DNA from 3 places in the Enterobacter sp. 186315 genome. Region 3 is predicted to be linked to each of the others. Evidence: predicted binding sites of a transcription regulator. Region 3 holds the regulator's gene; each other region holds the start of a gene.

Region 1 (3,127 bases), on a different contig from region 3:
CCTCTACGGGGCCGGCCACCACGGTGATGCCGCAGGCGTCGGCGCAAAGCTGGTTCAGTAGCCGGTTTTGGCAGCCGCCGCCCACGATATGCAGCTGGCTGAACGGCCTCCCGCGCAGCGCGGCAAGCTCGCCCAGCACGTCGGCGTACAGCAGGGCGAGGCTGTCGAAAATGCAGCGCGCCAGCTCGGCGGCGCTGGACGGCACCGCGTGCCCGGCTTCGAAGCAGGCGGTCTGGATCTCGGCGCTCATGTGGGCCGGGTTGATAAAGCGGTCGTCGTTCGGGTTGATCAGGAAGGTGCAGGCCTTCAGCTTTTCGGTGTCGGCGATAAGCGCGGGCAGGTCGGTGATGTTCTGCTCTTTCAGCACCCGCTGAAGCAGCCACAGCCCCATGATATTTTTCAGCACCCGGTAGCGGCCTTCCGCGCCGCCCTCGTTGGTGATATTCGCCGCCAGCGCCGCGTCGCTGGTGTAGGGGGTTTTGCTCTCAAAGCCCATCAGCGACCAGGTGCCGGAAGAGAGATAGGCCGCGTTTTTATCGGCAAGCGGGGAGGCAATCACCGCGCTGGCGGTATCGTGACTCGCCACCGCGACAACAGGGATGGCGTTCCCCTGCGGGCAAGTCCACTGACCGATCACGTTACCGGGATGGGTTGGCGTGCCGAACCACTCGGGCGATGCGCCGGTCCAGCTCAGCAGGTGCTGATCCCAGTTGTCGGTGTTGATATTCACCAGCTGGGTGGTAGTGGCGTTGGTGTATTCCCAGTTCATGTTGCCGGTCAGGCGATAGCTGAAGTAGTCGGGGATCAGCAGGGCGTGCGCCACATTCGACACCAGCTCCGGCTGCTGCTCAACCAGCGCCCGCAGCTGATAAAGGGTGTTAAACGGCAGGAACTGAATGCCGCTGCGGCCGTAAATCGTGGCCGTGCCGAGCTGCTCAATGGCGCGCATCATCAACCCGTCGGTACGGCTGTCGCGATACGATACCGGCAGGCCGATGCGCTCGCCGTTGCGCCCGAGCAGCACGAAATCCACGCCCCAGGTATCAATCCCGATGCTGTCGATCAGAATGCCCGCGTCGCAGACGTTGTTCAGCCCGGTGCGGATCTCCGCTTCCAGCGCGTCGATATCCCAGACGTCAAACCCGTCCTGCTTTTGCAGGGCGTTAACAAAGCGATGCATTTCCCGAAGCGAAAGCGTGCGCTGGTTACAGTCCCAGGTAGCCAGCATCACGCGGCCGCTGGATGCGCCTAAATCGACAGCCACACAATGGCGAAAAGTCATGGTCACGTCCTTTCTTAAGTCATTGGCGACGAGTGTAAGAAAGGGAAGAAAAAGCCACCTTCTCGCCACTGACAGGCGAAAACCGGGGCTGGCAAGAAAGCAAAGGTGAACGTGAGGCAGTTCACAGTTTCCAGTAATGGCGGGCTTTTCAGCCAGTGTGACGCTTACCTCATTTCCGGATCTTTCCATCTGTTTCTTGAAAAACGGACCGTTTTTGCGAGGTTTGCTGTCGAAAATTTAAGGTGAGCCCGCGGAGCCTTAATTACTATTTTGAGAACATTTCTCATTGGTGGGGGCCGTTATGACCGTACTACACAGCGTGGATTTTTTTCCTTCGGGAGCGTCGCCCGTCGCGATTGAGCCACGGCTCCCTCAGGCCGCGTTTCCGGAACATCATCATGATTTTCATGAGATTGTGATTGTGGAACACGGGACGGGCATTCACGTTTTCAACGGCCAGCCCTACACCATCAGCGGCGGGACGGTGTGCTTCGTGCGCGATCACGACAGGCACCTGTATGAACATACCGACAACCTGTGTCTGACCAACGTCCTCTACCGCTCGCCGGACGCGTTCCAGTTTCTCTCCGGGCTGAACCAGCTTCTGCCGCAGGAGAAGGACGGGCACTATCCGTCCCACTGGCGGGTGAACCAGTCCACGCTCCAGCAGGTGCGCGGTCTGGTGAGCCAGATGGAGCAGAGCGAAGACGGACAAGAAACGCACAACATTGCGACCCGCGAGCTGCTGTTTATGCAGCTGCTGGTGCTGCTGCGCCGCAGTAGCCTGGTGGAAGGGCTGGAGAATAACGATGCCCGGCTCAACCAGCTGATGGCCTGGCTGGAAGACCATTTCGCCGAAGACGTCTGCTGGGAAACGCTGGCGGATGACTTTTCCCTCTCGCTGCGCACCCTGCATCGCCAGCTTAAGCAGCATACCGGGCTGACGCCCCAGCGCTATCTCAATCGCCTGCGGCTGATCAAAGCGCGTCATCTGCTGCGCCATACGGACGATAGCGTGACCGATATCGCCTATCGCTGCGGTTTCGGCGACAGTAACCACTTTTCGACGCTGTTTCGCCGCGAATTTAGCTGGTCGCCGCGCGATATCCGCCAGGGGAAAGATGCCTCCCTTCAGTAACGCGAGGGCAGTCACCGTTTTTTTGCCGCAAACAGGCTAATAATGTTCGGTTATTTGCCGTTGAGGTCGTGGTGTGGCTGCTCAGTTGATTCTTCGCAAAGATGATTTTTTTGCCTCCGCCGGGCAGGCCGTCGCGGTGGCGGATCGCTATCCGCAAAACGTCTTTGCCGAACACACCCATGAATTTTGCGAGCTGGTGCTGGTGTGGCGCGGCAACGGCCTGCACGTTCTCAACGATCGCCCCTACCGCATCACGCGCGGCGACCTGTTTTACATCCGCGCTGAAGATAAACACTCCTATGCCTCGGTGAACGATCTGGTGTTGCAGAACGTCATCTACTGCCCCGACAGGCTGAAGCTTAACGTCGACTGGGCGGCGAACATCCCCGGTTTTAACGTTGATAAAAGCGCGCCGCACTGGCGGTTAAGCAGCAACGGCATGAACGCGGTGCGCCAGGTCATTACGCAGCTGGAGCAGGAGAGCCAGAAGAGCGATGCCCTGGCAAATCAGATGGCAGAGCTGCTGTTCGCCCAGCTGGTGATGACCCTCAAACGCTACCGTTACGCCACCGATAACCCTTCCGCCACGGAACAGGAGGCGCTGCTCGACAAGCTGATCACCACCCTTGCGGGAAGCCTGAACAGAAGCTTTGTGCTGGAGAAGTTTTGCGAGCAGGAGCAGTGCAGCGAGCGCGCCCTGCGCCAGC
Region 2 (3,127 bases), on a different contig from region 3:
GCTTCACGGTTTCGTCCAGGGTGAGAATATCGCTGATGCCGGAGTGGTAATGCTGATGATGCGGCGCAACCGCCAGCAGATGGCTGATCGGGTCTGGCTCGTCGCCGTATGGCAGGCGCGCCCCCGGCGTGGTGCCGATATCCGAGCTGATCCCGGACTGGGCGTGGAGCATTGCCCGCTGCTTCCAGCCGTGCTTCACCGGCGTGTTCTCAACGAAGGCCGCGAGCTGTTCGCTGATGCGATAACCCACCGCGTTGGCCTGCGCGTCGCTGCCGTAACGGCCTGCGATCCCCGCTTTTTCACACAGGACGTTCACCGCTTCGGCCAGGCCGTACATGCCGAACATGGGCACAAAACGCCCGGTGTCGATCAGCCCCTCTTTCACCAGGAAGCTATTCTCAAAGAAGCCCGATTGCTCATAAAGGAAGTCGCAGCGGGCGTCGATGATGGCGATTTGCTGTTCGCAGTAGTGCGGCAGCGTGCGGGTGAAGAAGTCGTCGAGAGAGTCGCTCTGTTCGGCAATGGCTTTCAGATTCAGGCGTACCAGCGTGCTGCCCCCGCCCGCCAGCGGCAGCGAGTTGTAACAGCTCACCACGCCATAACCGCCTTTTGTGAAAATTTTATCATTCCCAGGGCCGTTAGAAATATGCGGTTTGCTGCACTCGCAGATGTTTTTCGCAACCTCAAGCAGCAGATCGTCTGGGGTGATATCGGGATCGTAAATAAAGGTGAGATTCGGCGCGACCTGCTTCAGCTCGGCATCGGCGCGTAAAATGGCGCGCGTGACGGGGGTATCTGCCGGGCCGATATTGGCGTGCATAAAGGCGTCCGGCAGCGTTCTGTCGAGGTAGCGCCAGAAACGTTTTATTCGAACATCGATTTCGTCTTGTGTTAGAATTCTAACATACGGTTGCAGGATAGCGTCGAGATGGCCGAGATAGACGGGCATGGATGTGACGGACGGAACATGGTGGTACAGGATGGTCAGCAGCGAGAGGGCATCGTCCAGATCCTGCGCCCCTTCCAGCTCCAGCCACTCTGAACCCTTCGCCAGGAATTTAGCGTAGTCCGGCAGCACGTAGCGCGGTTTGTAAGGCGCATGGCCTTCGAACATGTCGCAGATCAACCCTTCGTCCAGCGCCGCTCTGGCCGCCTGCGGCAGGTCAGGGTAGGGCAGGTTGTTTTCCGCTTCCAGCGCCAGAAAATGACGTTTCTGCTCGGGCGTAAGCACCTCGCTTGTCACAATATGCTGGCAACTTTGTTGCATGGCGTCGGACATATTCACTTCCTTTATAGTTCCGCAATTGATGCGCGGATTGTAGGAAGTCAGCCTGCCGGGGCTTTTGATCCGACAGGGGTAATCGCTGCTTTAGTCGGCGGTTTCAGCAATAAAATTTGAAGTTGATCTCATTACAGTAATGCAAATTTGTATGCAGTTTTCATTAACTGTGATGAATGTCGAAGTGTGAATGCGGGTGGATGTTAGAATACTCACAGACCCGCAAGGTGAAATTTTATACGGCGATGCCGTTGGAGAATGTTATGACCGATTTAACTGCAAGCAGCCTGCGTGCGTTGAAACTGATGGACCTGACCACCCTGAACGATGACGACACCAATGAGAAAGTCATCGCCCTGTGCCATCAGGCGAAAACGCCGGTGGGTAACACCGCTGCCGTCTGTATCTATCCACGCTTCATCCCGATTGCCCGTAAAACGCTGAAAGAGCAGGGCACGCCGGATGTGCGTATCGCGACCGTGACCAACTTCCCGCACGGCAACGACGATATCGAGATTGCGCTGGCAGAAACCCGCGCGGCGATTGCCTACGGCGCTGACGAAGTTGACGTGGTCTTCCCGTACCGCGCGCTGATCGCCGGTAACGAGCAGGTTGGTTTTGACCTGGTGAAAGCCTGTAAAGAGGCCTGCGCGGCGGCAAACGTGCTGCTGAAAGTGATCATCGAAACCGGCGAGCTGAAAGAAGAAGCGCTGATTCGTAAAGCGTCTGAAATTTCCATCAAAGCCGGTGCGGACTTCATCAAAACCTCTACCGGTAAAGTGCCGGTTAACGCCACCCCGGAAAGCGCGCGCATCATGATGGAAGTGATCCGCGACATGGGCGTGTCCAAAACCGTGGGCTTCAAACCGGCAGGCGGCGTGCGTACCGCAGAAGACGCGCAGCAGTTCCTGGCGATTGCCGACGAGCTGTTCGGTGCCGACTGGGCCGATTCCCGCCACTATCGCTTCGGCGCATCCAGCCTGCTGGCAAGCCTGCTGAAGGCGCTGGGTCACGGCGACGGTAAGAGCGCAAGCAGCTACTAAGTTTGAATTGCCGGGTGGCGCGACGCTTACCCGGCCTACAGCATCGTGGTCGGGTACACCGTACCCGCCACCATTCACCCGATTCCGCATGGGGGTTACCGTGTTTCTCGCACAAGAAATTATTCGTAAAAAACGTGATGGTCATGCATTAAGCGACGAAGAGATCCGCTTCTTTATCAACGGCATCCGCGACAACACCATTTCCGAAGGGCAGATTGCTGCGCTGGCGATGACCATTTTCTTCCATGATATGTCGATGCCGGAGCGCGTTTCGCTGACCATGGCAATGCGGGATTCAGGCACGGTGCTGGACTGGAAAAGCCTCAACCTCAACGGCCCGATTGTGGACAAACACTCCACCGGCGGCGTGGGGGACGTAACCTCCCTGATGCTTGGCCCAATGGTGGCGGCCTGCGGCGGTTACATTCCAATGATTTCCGGGCGCGGCCTGGGACACACGGGCGGTACGCTCGACAAACTGGAAGCCATTCCGGGCTTCGATATCTTCCCGGATGAGCATCGCTTCCGCGACATTATTAAAGACGTTGGCGTGGCGATTATCGGCCAGACCAGCTCTCTTGCCCCGGCGGACAAGCGTTTCTACGCTACCCGCGACATTACCGCGACCGTCGACTCCATCCCGCTGATCACTGCTTCTATCCTGGCGAAGAAACTGGCCGAAGGGCTGGACGCGCTGGTGATGGACGTGAAGGTGGGCAGCGGCGCCTTTATGCCAACCTATGAACTTTCCGCCGCGCTGGCAGAAGCCATCGTGGGCGTGTCCAACGGTGCAGGCGTGCGTACC
Region 3 (3,127 bases):
GTGGCGCCGTAGCCGTTTTGGGTCACGAACAGCACGGTCATTAAGATCCAGTAGGGCTTAGGCAGGTGCAGCGCCATCCCCATCAGGCTGGCGATGCTGAGCATCACGCTTATCCGCGCGGCGTTGCGCAGGGCGGCGGACTTAAGGGACAGATAGCTTTTCAGCGCGGGCAGCAGCGGCAGACGTTTTTGCTTGTCGGCCATCAGATCGCGCGGATAGAGCGGACGCTGGGTGCGCAGCACGCGCGCAATGCGGCTGAAGTGCCACGCGGCGAACTGCCCGACCGGGTTATCCGCGTGCTGACGGGCAATTTTCTCCAGCGCGCCAAGCTGTTTGTCCATGTTAAAACGCGTGGGGTAGCGGTGATAAAGAATGTCGTCCGCCAGCGTGCGCAGGCGTGCGGAAACGGTCTGGGCGTTCCAGCGGATCACCGCTTCGGCGTGGCTGCGCTCCACCAGCTTTTGCACCTCCTGCGGATGGTGAAGGCTGACGGAGATATGCTCCTGGAGATCGAGCCCCACCTGGAAAATGCGCAGCAGGCGCTTGTAGTCCTGGTTTTTATTGGCGGCGAGCATATGCAGCTGCTGATAACACTGGCTGATGAGATCCACCACCTTCTGCTGGCGGGTGAGCAGCGGCGGCAGCGACTTTTCCGGATCGGCGTGCTGGGTGAGCAGGGTATATTTCGCCTCGCAATAGTCCGCAAGCTGAACGTACAGCAGGCTCAGGGATTCGCGCAGCGGCTGTTCGCGCCACAGCCAGAACCAGAACCAGTTAAACAGCCCGTACCACAGCGTGCCGAGCGCGTAGATCAGCAGCGGCTCCCATATCGGCATGTTCCCGGCGAGGCTCAGGGTGAAGATGGCGGCAATCAGCGAGGCGGGCAGCAGCCGGGCGTGCAGCGAGCTAATTTCTGCCGTCACGCCGAGCGTCATCGCCAGCACGGTTAAGATCAGCGGGAGCGGGATATCGCGGGCCAGCAGCAGCTGCACGGCGAGGCTACAGCCTGCAAACAGGCAGCCGCCAATAATCAGGCGTTTGAAAAAGCGTTTGTGCGGCGTGTCCAGACCGGCAATGTTGCAGCAGGCGGGAACGAGGGAGAACAGCAGACCTTGTTGCAGATGGCCGAGCATCAGCCCCACGGCCACGGGAAGACATAACACCAGCGTTTGTCGCAGTGCATAGTTAACTTCCGGGTGATAGATCAGCCTGCGCCACATGGGGAATAGAGACAAAAACGGCGTGGCACCTCGCGATGCCACGCCGTTTGACCGGAATTAACGGGTCCCGTAAACCACGATAGTTTTACCGTGGGCGGAAATCAGGTTCTGGTCTTCGAGCATTTTCAGGATACGGCCAACCGTTTCACGAGAACAGCCGACGATCTGACCAATTTCCTGACGCGTGATTTTAATTTGCATACCGTCAGGGTGGGTCATGGCGTCTGGCTGTTTCGCCAGGTTCAGCAGCGTCTGTGCGATACGGCCTGTCACGTCCAGGAAGGCGAGGTTACCCACTTTCTCGGAGGTCACTTGCAGACGGCGCGCCATCTGGGAAGAGAGACGCATCAGGATGTCAGGGTTAACCTGAATCAGCTGACGGAATTTCTTGTAGGAGATTTCAGCCACTTCACACGCGGTTTTCGCACGAACCCAGGCGCTACGTTCCTGGCCTTCTTCAAACAGGCCCAGTTCACCGATGAAATCGCCCTGGTTCAGATAAGAAAGGATCATTTCTTTGCCTTCCTCATCTTTGATCAGCACTGCCACCGAGCCTTTAACGATGTAATACAACGTTTCCGCTTTTTCACCCTGGTGAATCAGCGTGCTCTTTGATGGATACTTATGAATATGGCAATGAGACAAGAACCATTCAAGTGTCGGGTCTGTTTGCGGTTTGCCAAGCACCATGCGCTGTTATCCTCTGTTATAAGCTGTCACCAGAGTCATAAGATGCATCCAGACTCTGGGGTTGCAATCGAATTCTTACCCATACCCTGGGAAGTCGGCTGTCGTAACATTATCGCAGCCAGTAAAGTTTGATGTCCTCTGCATACATGTGTAACGTCAATGTATTACTGTAGCATCCCGAGTGTTTTAGCATAGCTTTTGCCGCGTGTCTCCTGGTGTCTCGCTTCAGCATGATGCATGTCGCCTTCCGTTGCGAGAAATGTAACGCACGCGTAATCTGTCACCAAAAATGCAACGTTGGAGTTAATGAATATGCAAGCGCGTGTGAAATGGGTTGAAGGTTTAACGTTCCTGGGCGAATCCGCTTCCGGACACCAGATTTTGATGGACGGCAACTCCGGCGATAAAGCCCCAAGCCCAATGGAGATGGTGCTGATGGCGGCGGGCGGTTGCAGCGCGATTGACGTGGTGTCGATTTTGCAAAAAGGGCGTCATGACGTCACCGATTGCGAGGTAAAGCTTACTTCAGAACGTCGCGAAGAGGCTCCACGCTATTTCACCCACATTAATCTGCATTTTATCGTGACCGGAAAAGCGCTCAAGGACGCGGCGGTATCGCGCGCGGTTGACCTTTCTGCGGAGAAATACTGCTCTGTGGCGTTAATGCTGGAGAAAGCGGTAAAAATTACGCATTCGTTTGAGGTGATCGAAGCGTAACAAATTGGGCATCGTGCGCGTTGATGCCCTCACCCTGGCCCTCTCCCACAGGGAGAGGGAAAATGATCACTCGATCTGCTTCCCTTCCATCAACCGCTGCACCAGCGGGGTCATGATCAGCTCCATCGCCAGCCCCATTTTCCCGCCCGGAACCACTAAAGTATTCATATGAGAAATGAAAGAGCCTTGCAGCATCGCCAGCAGCCAGGGGTAATCGATGTTATCCAGATTGCGGAAATGGATGACCACAAAGCTCTCGTCCAGCGACGGGATGCCTTTGGCGGCAAACGGGTTTGAGGTGTCCACCGTCGGGACGCGCTGGAAGTTGATGTGGGTGCGGGAGAACTGCGGGGTCAGGAAGTTGATGTAATCTTCCATGGAACGCACCACCGAATCCATCACCGCCTCGCGGGAGTGCCCGCGCTCGCTCATATCGCGCGTCAGCTTCTGGATCCACTCCAGGTTCACAATCGGCACCACGCCCACCAGCAGATCCACAT

What was found. The regulator CRP, encoded in region 3, controls carbon source genes, mostly activating them, when cyclic AMP is high. The targets are predictions, from matches to a motif close to ATGTGANNNNNNTCACAT.
Region 1: the regulator CRP is predicted to act here: its motif matches at 1,438-1,455, upstream of rhaS (HTH-type transcriptional activator RhaS).
Region 2: the regulator CRP is predicted to act here: its motif matches at 1,394-1,411, upstream of deoC (deoxyribose-phosphate aldolase).

The regions. Positions count from the first base shown of each region.
Region 1 covers NZ_JBPTTK010000025.1:15,442-18,568, reverse strand. The annotation lists gene rhaB (rhamnulokinase) at 1-1,282, opposite strand, end outside; gene rhaS (HTH-type transcriptional activator RhaS) at 1,584-2,420, shown strand; gene rhaR (HTH-type transcriptional activator RhaR) at 2,494-3,127, shown strand, end outside.
Region 2 covers NZ_JBPTTK010000002.1:235,893-239,019, forward strand. The annotation lists gene ACSVHP_RS03525 (YjjI family glycine radical enzyme) at 1-1,279, opposite strand, end outside; gene deoC (deoxyribose-phosphate aldolase) at 1,543-2,322, shown strand; gene deoA (thymidine phosphorylase) at 2,423-3,127, shown strand, end outside.
Region 3 covers NZ_JBPTTK010000024.1:22,177-25,303, reverse strand. The annotation lists gene ACSVHP_RS19940 (YccS/YhfK family putative transporter) at 1-1,220, opposite strand, end outside; gene crp (cAMP-activated global transcriptional regulator CRP) at 1,278-1,910, opposite strand; gene ACSVHP_RS19930 (OsmC family protein) at 2,223-2,627, shown strand; gene ACSVHP_RS19925 (phosphoribulokinase) at 2,694-3,127, opposite strand, start outside.